One region of the Paenibacillus polygoni genome, then DNA from elsewhere that is predicted to be linked to it. Evidence: predicted binding sites of a transcription regulator. Region 1 holds the regulator's gene; the other holds the start of a gene.
The links. Region 1 encodes Rex, which represses fermentation and respiration genes when NADH is low (regulators of the CRP and FNR family bind a similar motif). Its sites were predicted from a motif close to TTGTGAAATATTTCACAA; they were not measured.

Region 1 (9,093 bases):
CCGTTTTTGGAAGCAGGCTTCATATACTGGAATCAACAACCTCTACGCAGATCGAAGCAATCAAACTTGCAGAAGAAGGAGCCGAAGCAGGGACGCTGGTGATCTCGGATATGCAGACGAGCGGGCGAGGGCGTCTTGGACGCAGCTGGTTCTCTCCTGCTGGAAAAGGGATCTGGATGAGTCTGGTATTACGCCCGGAACTGCCGGTTAGATTTATGCCTCAGTTAACGTTGTTAACAGGCGTAGCTGTCTGCAGTGCAATTCGAACAGTTACAGGAGTGGAAGCAGGACTCAAGTGGCCAAATGATATTTTAATTGGCGGCCGTAAAGTGTGCGGTATTCTTCTTGAAGCAGCTACCGAAGATAACAAGGTTAGGTATTGTATTGCAGGGATTGGCATTGATGTTAATTTGTCAGAACAGGATTATCCAGAAGAACTGCGAAGTATAGCTACTTCTCTGAGAATGGAAGCGGGAACTTCTGTGTCTAGGTCCAAACTGATCGGCGCGGTGATGAATGAACTCGAAGCAAGATATTTGCAGTATGAGAAGGAAGGATTTGCTCCGATCTTGAAAGAGTGGGAAGCTTTATCGGCCTCTATAGGGAAACAAGTGCGCTCGGTAGCGCTCAACCAGGTGATCGAAGGAACGGCAATTGGTTTATCCGACAGCGGAGGCCTTATGGTTCTGACAGAAGAAGGAATGAATTCTACTATTTTTTCCGGTGAAGTGGAGATAATACAATAAGGGCAGCAATCTGTAAACATATTCGATAACAGGATGGCTTCTCCATCCATCTTTTTATGGTTCATCCTGTATGCTTTAGATTAATTATTCCGAGGCATAGACATTTGATCTTTTTTTGGTATACTTTCTTCTTGAGGCGGTATTAAATGATCACCATTTGAACTGCACTCAATAAGTTAGTTTCTTTGTAATCTATATTTTATAGGTTTGTTGGATTCTGCTCTGAGCCGAAGAGGACCGAGACAGAAGGGACGATCGTTAAGTGACTCTTTTTTGACTTTTGGGACCTTTTTAGTGACAACTAAAAGGTTTTTTTGTGTGTTCAATATCTAAACCTCCAGGGCCCAGCTGATGAGAATCCGTAGGACATTACGCTTTTTAACATCTAAAGACTTACGGTCAATATCAGAACAGAAGGGAGCCACACCAAATGGCTGCAGTGAAAAAACCACTTAATATCGTAAAAATGAAAAAAATGAAAGAAAATAAAGAGCCGATCACAATGGTGACTGCTTACGACTATCCTTCCGCGTTACTTGCTGAGGAAGCGGGAGTAGATATGATTCTTGTAGGAGATTCACTTGGTAACGTCGTGCTTGGATATAACTCTACAATTCCTGTAACACTCGATGATATGGTTTACCACAGCCGCTCGGTTGCACGCGGGGCGGAGCATACATTTATTGTTGCAGATATGCCTTTTATGACGTATCACGGCAGCATTGACGAAAGTTTGCGCGGTGTTCGCAGATTAATGCAAGAAGGGCATGCCCATGCCGTAAAACTGGAGGGCGGAGCTGAGATTGCAGATACCGTTCGTACCATTGTTTCTGCAGGTGTTCCTGTTCTCGGACACATTGGACTAACGCCTCAGTCTGTGAATCAAATTGGTGGATTCCGAGTACAAGGAAAAGACGCGCAAGATGCAAAACGTCTGCTTGAAGACGCTAAGGCTCTAGAAAAAGCAGGTGCTTTTGCAGTAGTACTGGAGCTCGTAACTGAAGAAGTAGCGGAAGCAATCTCTCGTGAGCTTAGCATACCGACAATTGGTATTGGTGCAGGGCGTGGATGCGATGGGCAAGTTCTTGTGTTCCATGATATTGTTCAGTATGCTTCCCCTTATATTCCGAAGCGCTTTGTGAAAACGTACAGTGATGTAGGTTCCCTCGTTCGTGAGAGCATTGCAAACTACGTGAAAGAAGTAAAAGAAAGATCTTTCCCAGCACAGGAACATGTATTTACGGCAGAAGACGGTGTCGTTGAATCGCTGTACGGAAATCGTAAAGCAGAGGTGGACAATTAAGATGATTACCGTTCGTACTATTCAGGAGCTAAGATCACAAATTGCAGGAATGAAAAAGCAGATTTCTAAACCCGAAGTAACGGTTGGTTTTGTGCCGACAATGGGTTACCTGCATGAAGGTCATGCCAGTTTGATGAAACAAGCAAGAAACAAAACAGATATTGTTGTTCTTAGTATTTTTGTGAACCCGATCCAGTTTGGTCCAAATGAGGATTTCGAAAGTTACCCGCGTGATGAGAAGAGAGATCTTGCGGTAGCGGAAAAAGAAGGAGTAGATATTGTATTTATTCCTTCGGTTAAAGAAATGTATCCACAGCCTACGAAGACAACGATTAAGGTCGCTGGTCTGACAGAACGCCTATGCGGTGCTTCTCGTCCAGGTCACTTTGACGGGGTAACTACGGTGGTTGCCAAACTGTTCAATATCGTACAGCCTGATTTCGCATTTTTTGGTATGAAAGATGCGCAGCAAGTGGCAGTGCTGTCGCAAATGGTTGCGGATTTAAATATGCCTGTAACCATTGTTCCCTGCCCGATCATGAGAGAGGACGACGGGCTCGCTTTGAGCTCTCGTAACGTCTATCTGAGCAGTGAGGAACGTTCGCAGGCACTCTGCTTATCACGTTCTCTTTCACTTGCTGAGAAAGCAAGTAAAGAACGTCCGGATATCACTATTGGTGAGCTTCGCAGTCTGGTTACTGCAGAGATCAAGAAATCACCTGTTGCCGTAATTGACTATGTGGAAATTTTGACATTCCCCGGCTTGCAGCCGGTACATGAAGAACAGAAACTTACCGATCTAGAAGATGTGATTGTGGCTTTAGCCGTTAAATTCGGCAAAACTCGTCTGATCGATAATCATCGTTTACAGAAAGTGAAGGTGGTCTCACATGTTTAGAACTTTAATGAAATCAAAAATACATCGTGCAACGGTAACAGAGGCAAATTTAAATTATGTAGGAAGTATTACCATTGATCGCGATCTAATGGAAGCAGCGGATATTTTCGAGAACGAGAAAGTTCAGATTGTGAATAACAATAATGGAGCCAGACTAGAGACTTATGTTATTCCCGGCCCGCGCGGCTCTGGAACGATTTGTCTGAATGGTGCTGCAGCTCGTCTTGTTCAGCCGGGAGATACGGTTATTATTATCTCTTATGCGATGATGGATGCAGCAGAGATGGCAAGTCATAAGCCAACTGTCGTATTTGTTAATGATGCGAACAAACCGGTTCAAACGGTTCAACAGGAAGTTCACGCTACGATCATGTAATCCATGGGAATAAGGAATGAAAACTGCCCATTACGCAGAAAATGTGATTAGGTTACTGCACTAATCCATTTTACCGAGGGTGGGATGCAAGCCATGTTTCAATATTTATTCGCCGAAATGAATGATGCGCTTGACGAGATTGAAAAGTATTATTCTGCTGCACCTGCCGTTAAGAAACAAGAGATGTTACGAAAGTGGAATTTGCTAAAACAGATGAGCGATGGAATCATGGATGAGTGGATGTCATTTGAAGAAAAAATGGCTCGGATACGGGAAAGCGGTTTGTTCCGCGGAACGGATCCCTTTACCATGATTCCAGAACTCAAGCTTCAATCTTTTGTCAAAGGACAGGGGTATTTTAAGCTTCTTATGTATAAACATGCGGCTGAAGAATTTAACAAAGTCGTTGAATTGTACCCGGAAAGTTTAATGTCCCGTCTGTATTTAGCTGTGTCGTATCTTCATTTAGAAGAAACACATGTCGCTGCAAAGGAACTGAATCGAATTTTGCTGAACAGCGATCAGCCTAGACTTAAAGCGCTGGCTTATAATGCACTTGGCTGTATCCATGCCAAACATACGGATCTCGAGAAAGCACTTTCCTGTTTTGCCCTTTCTCTAAAGCTTGATCCCAGTTTGCAAGAGCCGCTGTATAATCTGGAAGCATGCAGATCCAATAGCGGAAAACTCCATTATGGAACTCAGTTGCTTGCTCTCTCCTAGAGATGCATTAAAAGGCAGTGCAGTGCATCAAAAAGGCGATGTCTCTTCATTTGGCATCGTCCTTTTTTTGTGCTCTAATGTTCAAAAGTCTTTTTTTTTGCTATGCTACTAAAGAGACTGGATGAAGGGAACGTTTAATTGTAATGAAATTTGCCGTGCTTGATTTTGAAACAACAGGTACTCAGTCTGATGGTGAAATTACCCAGGTTGGACTTACCATAATAGATCATGATTTAAGTATAAAAGAGACATACAGCTCTTATGTCAATCCCGGCGTTCCCATTCCACCTTTTATTACTGGACTTACTGGAATTTCGGACGACGATGTCAAAGATGCACCTCATCTTGAAGAAATGATGATGGAACTTGTTCCATTGCTGGATGATGTTGTACTTGTTGGCCATAATGTAGCTTTTGACTTTTACTTTTTGCAAAATGCATTAGATCGATGCGGATACCTGCCGTTTACAGGCCGTATTTTGGATACGATGGACTTTTTAAAAATTTGTTTTCCTTCGCTTTCCTCTTACCAGCTGGGTTATGTTTCAACTGAATTTGGATTTGAACATGACAGACCGCACCAAGCGGATAGCGATGCACTCGCAACCGCTCATGTATTTCTTAAAAGTATAGACGAACTGAGAGGTTTACCTTTGATTACACTGCAGCGTCTCTCGGATCTCTTTCCTGCAGAGGAAAGTGATTTCGGCTGGTTTTTGGATGGACTGCTGACAGAGAAGGAAAGCGAGCCGATTCAGGATCTGGACGGTCAGAAATATTACAGACAACTTGCGCTCGCCATTGATGATTGGTCTACGATTGCTCCGCCGCGGGACGAACATGCACCGAACCCTTTGGAGAATGAATCGTTCAGCGCGTATATGGAGAAGGTTCAACAGAACTTAAAAGATAAACTTCCCAACTATGAACAACGGGAAGCGCAAAACATGATGTTTGACGAAGTGAATAAAGCTCTATATGAGGACAAGCATTTACTAATTGAGGCAGGAACAGGAACAGGTAAATCCCTTGGATATTTGTTGCCTTCAATTTACCAAAGTGTTAAGCAGGAGACGAAGGTTACGGTAAGTACACACACGATAAACCTGCAGGAACAACTGCGTGAACGTGATCTTCCTTTGTTAACCAAAGTCGTTCCTTTTCCTTTTAAAGCAGCGATCTTCAAAGGTCGTGGACATTATCTTTGTCTGCGTAAGTTTGAACAGAAGCTGAATAATAAAGAATTTGCTACACCCAAAGAAGATGTGTTTACAGCGGCTCAGATGCTCGTCTGGCTCACGCAAACAGAAACCGGAGATGATGAAGAACTAAACTTAAGCCACCGGGGAACAGATTTCTGGGAAACCGTACAAAGCGAGTCTGAATCCTGTTTAGGACGGAGCTGCCCTTGGTTTAAAAAATGTTTTTATCATCGTGCACGTCATGAAGCAGGAATTGCAGATGTTGTAATTACCAATCACTCGAAACTGTTTACAGATGTGAAAGCCAGCCATCAACTGCTTCCAAGTTATGACTATTTAGTGATAGATGAAGCTCATCATCTAGAAGACGTAGCGGGTAAACATCTTGGGATGCACATGAAATATTTCTCAGTGGTCCATACGCTAACAAGACTGTTTAAAGATAGTCGTAACGGTCAATTTCCTGCACTTCGTCAGCAAATTGATCAGTCAGGACATGAGAAATACGTGGAATGGACTTCAGCTATTGACGAATTGTTCCCATTTGCTCTAGAAGCGAAGGAAGAATGGGATACACTGAGTGATATGCTGTTTAAGCTGTTACCAGAGAGAATGGATGCTGCGCCAGGAGATTCGGGACAGTTTTCACTTAGACTGAAGCCGCAATCAAAGCCAAAAGCATGGGACAAAATCTCAAAACATGAAAATCAGTTTTATGTCACAGTAGGCGAAATGGTTCGCAAAGCAGATAAGCTGCTTGGAGAAGTGAGAGAAGAGCTAGATGATTATGCGTCAGATAGTCTCATTACGGATATCACAGGTCTTGTCAGAGACTTAGCAGAACTTAGGGATAATCTGAGACTCTTTATGCGGCTTGACGATACAGGTACCGTATACTGGCTTGAAGCAAGCGGTCAGTTTAGAAGTAAGTCTCTGCAGCTATACGCAGTTCCTGTCGATGTAAGTTCACATTTGAAGGAACTGTTTTTTGATAAAAAACACAGTGTGATCCTGACCTCTGCTACGTTATCTGTAGACAAGTCATTTCAGTTTATGATCGATCAGCTCGGACTATCAGAGGCACAGGAAAAAGGCAGGCTTTTGACGTCCTTGCTGCCATCGCCATTTAATTATAGGGATCAGGCACTTCTTGTCATTCCCCGCGATTTTCCAAGCGTAAAAGGAAGTGTAGGGGATGATCACTTTGTAAGTATGCTGGTGACTTCACTTGCAGAGACAGCGAAGGCAACCAAAGGCAGAATGTTAGTGTTGTTTACATCCTACCGTATGCTGAGACAAGTGCATGAGCCACTAAAAGAAGCACTTGCAGCTAGTGACATCACGGTGCTTGGACAAGGGGTAGATACAGGCAGCCGGACCAAACTTACACGTCGGTTCCAAGAGGCTAAGGCTTCTGTCTTGCTTGGAACAAGCAGCTTCTGGGAAGGTGTAGATATTCCAGGAGAAGCTTTAACTTGCCTTGCAATCGTGCGGCTGCCTTTCCAGCCGCCCAGCCATCCGGTGGTGGAAGCAAAAAGTGAACTTTTGGAAAAAGAAAAGAAAAACCCTTTCATGAAACTTTCTGTTCCACAGGCAGTGATCCGGTTCAAACAAGGTTTTGGCCGGCTCGTTCGTACAGCACAGGACAGAGGTATCGTTATCGTTTATGATACAAGGGTTATTGAATCCTATTATGGAAAGTACTTTTTGTACTCCCTGCCAGGTCCCAAAATGGAACACATGGTTACGGAAAAAATGGTTCCAAGGATTAGTGAATGGCTGATGGAACATGAAACGAATAAAGAATAAGACGGAACATAAGTAATTTGTGTTTTGATGTAAGGGGGAGTTAACATTGAAGTCGGATAAAATTTCAGAGGCAGTCGTTCGCCGGCTGCCCGTATATCTGCGTTATCTGCAGGAGTTATATAAAAGAGAAGTGACAACGGTATCCTCTCAAGAACTCGGACTTAAACTGGATTTAAATCCAGCTCAGATCCGTAAAGATTTAGCTTATTTTGGCGATTTTGGACGGAAAGGAATCGGATATGACGTTGCTTATCTTATCGATAAAATTCGTCAAATCCTCAAAATTGACCAAGTCATCAATGTTGCCCTCGTTGGAGCAGGGAACCTCGGTCAAGCTTTATCTAACTATAACCGCTATGTAAAAGACAATATGAAGATTGTTGCCGTGTTTGACTCGTATGATAAAAAAATTGGAACGATGATCAATACACTTACGGTGCAGCCAATGGAAGAGTTACAGGATACAGTGAAAGAACGTAATATCCGAATTGGAATCATTACGGTGCCTGATTTTGAAGCTCAGCGTGTAGCGGATTGCATGGTTGAAGCAGGTATAGAGGCCATACTTAATTTTGCACCGATTATTATTAAAGCTCCGCCGCATATTCGGATCCATACGGCCGATTTCACAACAGATCTATTAAGCCTTGCTTATTATCTGGAAAGCGAAGAAGGAAAGGAAGTTACAGAAGATGAATAGTCATAAATGGCTTATTAAGAACGGACAATTCGCAGTTAGTGATCCAGAATGGCGAATCGTAAAAGGGTATATGCTTGTAGAGAATGATAAGATTGTCTACATAGGCGAGAAACTCCCTGAGGGGGAGGAAGAAACAACCGTTTTTGACGGGAAAAATTTACTCTTTATTCCGGGTCTAATCAATACGCACGGTCACGCTGCTATGTCTCTTCTGAGAGGATATGGAGATGACCTTGCACTCCAAATCTGGCTTCAAGAAAAAATGTGGCCAATGGAAGAGAAGTTCACGGCAGACGATGTATACTGGGGAGCTTCCTTGTCGATCCTGGAGATGATTAAAGGGGGCACAACCGCTTTTCTAGACATGTATGATCAGATGGATCAAGTGGCTAAAGTAGTAGAGGAGTCGGGGATACGAGCAAGCCTGATGCGCGGTGTTATTGGATTCGGTTCAGATGAACTGCGAGCTGCTAAACTTGCAGAAGCGACTTCTTTTGCCAAGGAATGGAACGGGCAGGCGAATGGCAGAATTACTACGATGTTGTCACCTCATGCACCGTATACATGTGGACCTGAGTTTATTGAGAAATTTGTTCAGGCGGCGCATGACTTGGACTTACCGCTTCATACGCACATGTCTGAGACAAAGGCAGAGGTAGAGCAGAATGTGAAAGATTATGGACTTCGTCCGGTTGCTCACTTAGAAAAATTGGGCTTCTTCTCCCGTCCATCTCTCGTGGCGCATGCGGTTCATTTAACTGACGAAGAAATTGAGATTCTTGCTAAATATAATGTGGCAGTAGCGCACAATCCAGGAAGTAACCTCAAACTTGCCAGCGGTGTAGCTCGAGTTCCGGATTTATTAAAAGCGGGGGTTGTTGTATCCTTAGCAACGGATGGACCTGCAAGCAATAATAATCTGGACATGTTTGAAGAGATGCGTCTCGCAGCCCTTATCCATAAAGGAGTCTCTGGTGACCCAACGGCGGTTCCAGCGACAGAAGCTCTACGTATGGGAACAGAATATGGAGCAAAATCGATCTATGTTGAAGATACGGGAACGCTTGCAGCAGGTAAAAAAGCAGATTTTATAGCGATTGATTTAGATCAGGCGCACTTTTTGCCGTATTCAGATTTGATCTCCCATGTTGTATACTCGGCAAGTGCTAAAGACGTAAAACATGTTTGGGTGGATGGCAAGCAGTTGTTAAAAGATGGTGAAGCTCTTACTTTAGATGAAGAACGTATTAAGCGTGAAGCAGAATCTGCATTTAAAGGACTGAAAGCCCGCTAACGGAACGAAGGGTGAGAAGGGAGTCCCGCCTTGAGGAGAAAT
Region 2 (9,093 bases), 940 kb from region 1:
TATCAAACAGAGGAGGGGTTATTTTATGGAAACGCTAACAAAGCCCGCTTCCACGGATTCCGAGGCCTCCGCCGCGAAACAAGTTAAGCCAAAGTGGCCGAATGGTTTATGGAAAACTGTGAAAGATCAGAAGTTTTTATTACTTATGTCCTTACCTTTTGTAATTTGGGTCTTCATATTTAATTACTTACCTCTTTGGGGCTGGACTATGGCCTTCCAAAATTACAAACCTGCCAAGACCTTTACGGAACAAAAGTGGGTCGGATTCGAACATTTCATTGAATTGTTTAGTGATGAGCGGTTTTATCTCGTACTTAGAAATACACTAGCAATGAGTTTGATGGGACTTCTAGTAGGATTTGTGGCCCCTATCTTCTTTGCAATTTTATTGAACGAACTACGCGGTACGATCTTCAAAAGAACGGTGCAAACGGTATCCTATTTGCCTCACTTTGTATCCTGGGTCGTTGTTGCCGGGATTGTCACAAAAATGCTTTCGACGGATGGCGGAATCATTAACGATATCCTTATCGGACTACATATTATTAATGAGCCCATTCAGTTCATGGCACAAGGGAATTTGTTCTGGTATATTGTAACCGCTTCCGATCTGTGGAAGGAAATGGGCTGGAACGCAATTATTTATCTAGCTGCCATTACGGGGATTTCTCAAGAATTATACGAAGCTTCAAGGGTGGATGGAGCAAGCCGCTGGAGACAAATGTGGCACATCACACTGCCGGGTATTCGATCAACCATTTCCGTATTGTTCATTATGTCCATCGGACACTTGATCAGTATTGGATATGAGAAACAATTCCTCTTAGGAAACAGTCTCGTAACCGACTATTCCGAAGTACTTGATCTTTATGCGCTTAATTATGGTTTACAAATGGGCAGGTACTCCTATGGTACGGCCATCGGCATATTCAACTCAGTTGTCAGTGTCATCCTGTTGTTCGTTGCAAACGGTCTCTTCAAGAAATTTACGAAAGAAAGCATCATGTAGAGGGGAGGAAGTAACATGAGTGTTAAAGCTTTTAATGCGACTAAATCGGAGAAGGTATTCGACATTGCGAATTTTATACTGATGGGAATAATACTGACGGTAACTTTGTATCCCTTTTTAAATGTACTAGCCATTTCCTTGAATGATTCAACCGATACGGTTCGGGGGGGCATTTACTTATGGCCTCGAGAGTTCACACTCGAAAATTACAAAACAATTTTTCAATATGATGGACTGATCCAAGGAGCCAAAATTTCATTTGCTAGAACGATTATAGGTACACTCTTGGGTCTGCTCAGCTCCTCCATGCTTGCTTATACTCTGAGTCGCCCTGATTTCAAAATTAAGAAATTTGTATCTACATTCCTTGCACTTACGATGTATTTCTCTGGTGGTTTGATTCCGGGATACATTCTGATGAAAGACTTGCACCTAATTGGTACATTCTGGATCTATATCTTGCCGATGATGGTCAGCGCGTTTAACGTGTTCGTTATCCGGTCCTTTATTGACGGTTTGCCATATGCTCTTCAAGAATCAGCGAAACTTGATGGTGCAAATGACCTCACTATTTATTACAAAGTCATCCTGCCATTATGTAAGCCTGTACTTGCTACCATTGCATTGTTCCTCGCCGTAGGTCAGTGGAATGCTTGGTTTGATACGTATCTCTATAACGGTTCCAAACCGGAACTTACAACACTGCAGTATGAGCTGATGAAAGTTCTGCAAAGTACACAGCAAGGCGGATCGAATGTGAATGCCAATGATTTGGCTCAACAAATGGCACAAGTATCGCCTGAATCGATTCGGATGGCTATTACGATTGTTGTTACACTGCCAATCCTGGTTGTATATCCGTTCCTGCAAAAATACTTTGTTGGCGGCATGACACTTGGTGCCGTAAAAGCGTAATAGAAGTTCACTTATGAACATCAAGCAATTTAAATGCTGTTGTCATTGCCATTCAAGGGTTAGATTTATCACCAAACGAGTACTTTCTATGGTATATACAGGGTGACCTGTTATGCATATATAAGCTACCTATAAATAAGGGGGATTATGCCAAATGAAACATAAAGCGCCGAAAGCGATAGCGATGATGCTGCTTGCAAGTACTATGCTGTTCACTGCTGCTTGTGGAAATACAAAAGGAGAGGAATCTAGTACCTCAGATCCCAATTCAACCGAGCCAATCACGTTCAGCTTTTTTGGAGCAGATACAAGTCCGCATTGGAATAAAATGCAAGATGTGGTAGGTAAGAAGATTACAGAAGCAACAGGCGTTACAATTAACGCAGAATATGATATTGCGAGTGGCGGCGGGGATGATAAGATTGCACTAATGGCTGCTAGCGGCGATTATCCCGACCTGATCTTTCCTAAAGCAAACTTATCTAAACTAGTCGATGCAGGGGCTATGATTGACCTGACAGAACTAATTGAAGAGCATGCACCTAATATTAAAAAAATGTATGGCGAAGAAATGAATCGTTTGAAATATAGTAATGAGGATCAAGCCATCTATACCCTGCCTACGAATGGATCTGTAGATCAGTTGACATTTGATAATACAGGCGGTTTTGAACTGCAACACCGTGTGGTGAAAGAACTCGGTTACCCTGAGATCAAAACAGTAGAAGATTACGAGAATGCACTTCGTGAATACTACAAAGCACATCCAACAACAGAAGATGGACAGCCAACGATTCCACTTACTCTTAGTGCCGATGGATGGAGAAGCATGATTACCGTTACGAACCCAGCTGTTTCTGCTACAGGTGCACCTGATGATGGTGAATACTACATTAATCCAGAGACTTACGAAGCAGTGCTTCATTACAAACGTCCAGAAGAGAAAGAATATTTCCGCTGGTTGAACAAAATGTATAACGAAGGTCTTCTCGACAAAGACACCTTTATTCAAAAAGAAGATCAATATAAAGCAAAAATCGCAAGTGGTCGCGTTCTTGGTATTATTGACCATGAGTGGGCTTACAATGATGCAGAAGTAGCACTAAAAAATGCAGGTAAAGATGAAATGACCTATGGTCATTATCCAGTAACGCTTACCTCCGAATTTAAACGTGCAGATTTCCAGCCCGTTGGTTCCGATGGTTATGGTATTGGGATTACGGAAAATTGTAAGGATCCAGTTCGTGCAATTAAATTCTTAGACTGGATGGCTTCCGATGAAGGCCAGGTACTTCGTAACTGGGGGGTTGAAGGAGAACAATATGTTATTGAAGACGGTGTTCGTGTGATCCCTGCTGATGTACAGGAACGTAAGAATAATGACAATGCAAGCTTTACGAAAGAAACCGGAATTGGGCTATACTTTGTCTTTGGTCCACACTATGGAGATGGTGTAAAAGACCCATCAGGCAACTACTATACTACGAACTTCCCTGAACAAATCTTAGCAGGCTATTCAGAAGCAGAGAAAGAAGCTTTAAAAGGATACGGTATTTCTACTTGGAAAGAGCTGTTCCCAACGGAAGAGGATTTTGAAGTAAAAGAGTGGGGAGCGGCTTACAATATGCCGGTACCTTCTGACGGTAAATATCAAGTTATCTATCAAAAAACGCAAGATATCGTTCAAAAACGTATCCCAGAAGCCGTTGTTTCTTCCACAGATAAATTTGATCAAGTCTATGACAACATGCTAGCTGAACTTGATAAAGCGGGCGCAGTTGAAATGGAGCAACAATATACCGAGTGGATTAAAGAAAGAGTAAGATTGTGGACAGGTAAAGACGTGCAATAGAATAGATAAAGGAAAGGGGATCCCCGAATGATCCCCTTTTTTTTAATAAAATTGGTATAAAAAAAGGATATTGAACAACAGTGTCGAATTCTTTTGTTAAGCTTTTCGAAAACGTTTTAGGATTTTCTTAATACTACATAGTTGTCGAGACATAAAAATGGAGGGAATTACATTGACAATTTTTCAGTTTCCAAGTGATTTTAAGTGGGGAACAGCAACCGCTTCTTACCAGATCGAAGGAGCAACGAAAGAGGATGGAAGAGGAATTTCTATCTGGGATACCTTTGCAAAGACGCCTGGTAAAGTTTTTAATGGCGACAACGGGGATGTAGCTTGTGACAGCTACCACAGATACGAAGAAGATATTGCTTTAATGAAGGAACTTGGTATTAAAACGTATCGGTTCTCTGTAGCTTGGCCTCGTATTATCCCTGACGGGGACGGAGAAATTAATCAAAAAGGACTCGATTTCTATCATCGCTTTGTAGATAAATTGATTGAAAATGATATTGAACCTTTCTGTACTCTCTATCACTGGGATCTTCCGCAAGCTCTACAAGACATCGGAGGTTGGGAGAACAGACGGACAGTAGATGCCTTTGTAAAATATTCTGAAGTCATGTTCCGTGAATTCGGTGGAAAAATAAAATATTGGCTTACATTTAATGAACCATGGTGCATTGCTTTTCTATCTAACTTCCTTGGCGCTCATGCCCCTGGGAATACAGACTTACAAGTTTCAATAAATGTAGGACATGGGATTTTACTTGCTCATGGTAAGTCCGTACAAAAATTCCGTGAGCTCGGAGTAGACGGCAAGATTGGGATCGCACCAAATATGGAGTGGTCAGAACCTTATAGCAAAACCGAGGCAGATCAGGCAGCAGCGGATCGAAATATTGCTTGGTTTGCTGATTGGTTCCTAGATCCTGTTTTTAAAGGGACCTATCCACAGATTATGCTTGATTGTTTTGAAGCCGCGGGCGCAAGACCCGAAATTCAGCCAGGAGATATGGAGACGATTTGCCAGCCAATTGACCATATCGGTCTCAATTATTACACAATGAGTGTGGTGCGTTCGAATCCAGGTGGTGGACTCTTGCAGTCGGAGACGCTCGATATGGGGCTTGTTCGTACAGATATAGGCTGGCCTGTTGAGTCACGCGGTTTATATGAGGCGCTGCATTATTTGCAAAAATACGGCGATATCGATATCTACATTACCGAGAATGGTGCATGCATTAATGATGGTTTGGAGAATGGTGAAGTGAAAGATTTTCGCCGGATTTCGTACTTACAACAGCATATAGCTCAAGTTCACCGTGCCATTAATGACGGTATTAATCTAAAAGGATATATGGCCTGGTCTATGATGGACAATTACGAATGGGCAGAAGGTTACCGCATGAGATTTGGTCTAGTTCATGTAGATTATCGTTCTTTGGTTCGTACTCCAAAAGAAAGCTTCTATTGGTATCAGAATGTAATTCGTAATAATTGGCTGGAGACGAAAGACGTATTGAAATTGCAATCGTAAAATAAGACTATGGATCGGACAACATTGCGCTTTATTTACGGTGTAATGAGTCGTCATTCATAGCCTATAAGTTATAGAACCGCCGGAGATTCATTCTCTTCGGCGGTTTTTTTCTGTCGTCTTATAACATGTAAACCTTAAAAACACATTAAACGAAGTAAAGTCAACCACAAAAGTCATGATTAAAGTTGTAAAATTAAGGGTAAAAACCTTAAAGTGTAAAAATAATGAACAAAGTTTGACTAAAATTTGAACAAATAGTGAACAAATAAGCAGAAGTGTGATATATTAAATGTAGTAAGCACTTACAAATATTAGAAGGAGTTGAAAAATAATGATTGTGAATAAACCGGTACGTGTGAGCGACAACAAGGAGAATGAAGTACGTTTAACTCAGATGGTTTTTATGATGACGGTTATGGCTTGGGTAGCTCTGATCACGGGCGTTGTTATTTGTTTGTTTAACCTTCATGCTCTGACGAATAGTAATACAGGAATCATGGTGGGCATTGGATTCTTAGTAGGAAGCGTCTATATTTACTTCATCGGGAAAGCGATGGGTCTTCTTAATATAAGAAGAAATGAACGGGATACTGATTAAAGAAAATGAGTTCATCTGGGAAGAAGAGGAGAATTGATTCAAAAACATATTCTAAAGGTAAAAAACCTTAGTTAGTTGGCACCCACCGTGTCCAATGGCTAAGGTTTTTTGTGTTTGAAAATCAAGGGAGAAAATCATTTGTGAGAAAAGATTCACAAATGGTATGATCAATTTCGACAAATTTGTTAACAAGACGTATATGACTGTTAATATCTGATATCTTTAGGTAGAAGATATTATAGTATCGTTTTGTAATAGCGCGTAAGGAGAGGGGATCAAGATGAACAAAAAACCTAGGTCGCTTTCCAAAATCATTATCGCTGCAGTCCTATCACTTGTCACCATTGGTGTCATAGTATGGGCTATGTTTGCGGATGAAAGAGGAAGATACGTTGTTCTCGATCCGAAAGGACCGATCGGCGATGCACAAAGGGACTTAATCATTATTTCGACCATTTTGTGCGCGATCATTATTGTACCAACCTTAATACTCGTAGGTATCATCGTATGGAAATACCGTGATACACCAGACAACAAATCAAAATACACACCTAACTGGTCGCACAATACGACTGCCGAAGTGATCTGGTGGGGGATTCCAATCCTTATCATTATCATTCTTGGTGCGGTTACTGTGCGATACACTTATGCCACTGAGCCTTCAAAACCACTGGCATCGGACAAAGAGCCTATTACGATTCAGGCAGTCTCCCTAGACTGGAAATGGCTGTTTATGTATCCGGAAGAGAATATAGCAAGTGTGAATACACTTACGATTCCGGAAGATACACCAATCCGCTTTGAACTTACATCAGATGCACCGATGAACTCATTCTGGATACCTGAACTTGGCGGACAGATGTATACGATGTCTGGTATGGCGATGGTACTTCATCTACAAGCAGATGAGCCTGGTATTTATAAAGGTTCAGGCGCTAACTTCTCCGGAGAATATTTCCAAGAGATGAAATTTGATGTGAATGCAGTTTCGGATGAAGAGTATGAAGCTTGGGTGAAAGAAGTAAAAGACTATTCTGAGCCTCTTACTGAAAAATCTTATGAAGACCTTGTACTGCCAAGTGTCGAAGATGAACAATATTTCTCTGCAGTTCCAGATGAAATGTTCCAGAATATCGTTACGAAATATGTAGTGGATAAGAATGAAAATGCTTCAGAAGAAGCTGCAAAAGAATAAATGAATAGTTCGAAAGGAGGCCCTCATCCATGCTAAGTGAGTTTTGGGAGTTCCTGACTACTGAATTTCTCGTTACGGGTGACCCCCTCATTCTAGGGGCACAAGTTTCGATTGGTCTTGCATCGATTGCAATCATAGTCGGGCTCACCTATTTTAAAAAGTGGAAATGGCTCTGGAAAAACTGGTTAACTACGGTTGACCATAAGAAAATCGGTATCATGTATATTTTGGCGGCGATCCTAATGATGTTCCGCGGCGGGGTTGACGCCCTGATGATGAGATTCCAATTGGCCATGCCGAATATGGAATTCCTTCATGCGGATCACTATAACGCTGTATTTACAACGCACGGTACAATCATGATCCTGTTTATGGCCATGCCATTTATGTTCGGATTATTTAATATCGTTACACCGCTGCAAATTGGAGCGCGTGACGTTGCATTCCCTTATTTGAATGCACTAAGTTTTTGGTTATTCTTCTTAGGAGCTATGCTCTTTAACGTTTCATTTGTTATCGGGGGTTCACCAGCAGCAGGTTGGCTGAGTTATCCGCCTCTATCAGGACTTCAGTTTAGTCCAGGGGTAGGACAGAACTTCTATATATGGGGTATCCAGATATCAGGTATCGGTTCCCTCGCAACCGGGATTAACTTCTTGGTAACTATTATCAAAATGCGTGCACCAGGTATGACTTGGATGAAAATGCCGATGTTCACTTGGTCCGTTTTTGCAACAAACATTATTATCTTGTTTGCTTTTCCAATTTTGACGGTAACCTTGTTCCTTCTGTTCATGGACCGTTTTGCAGGAACTCACTTCTTCACACTCGATCTCGGGGGTAACCCGATGATGTATATCAACTTGATCTGGATGTGGGGTCACCCAGAGGTTTATATCGTAGTCTTACCGGCGTTCGGTATCTTCTCCGAAGTCGTTGCTACGTTCTCCAGAAAGAAACTGTTTGGATATAAATCCATGGTATTTGCAATGCTGATTATCAGCGTCTTGTCCTTCTTCACTTGGGTCCATCACTTCTTTACCATGGGCTCGGGGGCGGATGTTAATGCGTTCTTCGCGATTACTACAATGCTTATAGCCATCCCTACAGGGGTTAAAGTCTTTAACTGGCTGTTTACGATGTATCGCGGACGGATTCGCTTTACACTTCCGATGATGTGGACGATTGCCTTCTTCCCATGTTTTATTATCGGGGGGATGACAGGGGTAATGCTGTCGGTAGCGCCAGCAGACTTCCAGTTCCACAACAGTTACTTCCTGATCGCTCACTTCCACCAAGTACTGATCGGTGGCGTTGTGTTCGGTTACTTTGCAGGGATGTACTACTGGTGGCCTAAACTGTTCGGCTTTACATTGCCGGATCGCTGGGGACACTGGGCATTCTGGACTTGGAACATTGGTTTCTACCTTACATTTATGCCGCAATATGCGCTAGGTCTGATGGGTATGACTCGTCGTCTGAGTACATATGGTTGGGATACTGGGTGGATGCCGCTCAACCTCGTATCTTCCGTCGGCGCATTCCTCATGGGTGCAGGGTTCTTGTTCCAGCTTCTGCAAATTGCAGATGGTATTCGTAAACATAAAGAAAATAAAGTGGGAGCGGATCCTTGGGATGCACGTACCCTGGAATGGTCTATTCCGTCTCCTGTACCTGAATATAACTTTGCTATCGTACCTACCGTTGACTCTGTTGACCAATTCTGGGAAGACAAACAGCGTAGAGCGAACCAACAGGCTGAAACACCGCCAGCATATGAACCAATTCACATGCCTAAAAACACAGGAATTCCGATTGTTATGGCAGTATTCTTCTTTATTGCTGGTTTCGGATTTGTGTGGGGCTGGTCTTGGATGTACATTCCGGGTCTCATCGGTGTAGCGGCATGTCTCGTTGCCCGCTCATTCCAGTACGATACGGATTATTACATTCCGGCTGAAGAAGTAAATCGTACCGAAACAGC

Region 2: the regulator Rex is predicted to act here: its motif matches at 6,055-6,072, upstream of qoxA (cytochrome aa3 quinol oxidase subunit II).

What each region holds. Positions count from the first base shown of each region.
Region 1 is NZ_CP127162.1:3,365,839-3,374,931, reverse strand. It holds gene QPK24_RS16095 (biotin--[acetyl-CoA-carboxylase] ligase) at 1-746, shown strand, start outside; gene panB (3-methyl-2-oxobutanoate hydroxymethyltransferase) at 1,177-2,049, shown strand; gene panC (pantoate--beta-alanine ligase) at 2,051-2,947, shown strand; gene panD (aspartate 1-decarboxylase) at 2,940-3,323, shown strand; gene QPK24_RS16075 (tetratricopeptide repeat protein) at 3,417-4,046, shown strand; gene dinG (ATP-dependent DNA helicase DinG) at 4,190-7,057, shown strand; gene QPK24_RS16065 (redox-sensing transcriptional repressor Rex) at 7,104-7,757, shown strand; gene QPK24_RS16060 (amidohydrolase) at 7,750-9,051, shown strand; gene QPK24_RS16055 (cell wall elongation regulator TseB-like domain-containing protein) at 9,082-9,093, shown strand, end outside.
Region 2 is NZ_CP127162.1:4,303,159-4,312,251, reverse strand. It holds gene QPK24_RS20670 (ABC transporter permease) at 26-1,009, shown strand; gene QPK24_RS20665 (carbohydrate ABC transporter permease) at 1,025-1,924, shown strand; gene QPK24_RS20660 (ABC transporter substrate-binding protein) at 2,079-3,776, shown strand; gene QPK24_RS20655 (GH1 family beta-glucosidase) at 3,949-5,313, shown strand; gene QPK24_RS20650 (hypothetical protein) at 5,648-5,914, shown strand; gene qoxA (cytochrome aa3 quinol oxidase subunit II) at 6,195-7,109, shown strand; gene QPK24_RS20640 (cbb3-type cytochrome c oxidase subunit I) at 7,139-9,093, shown strand, end outside.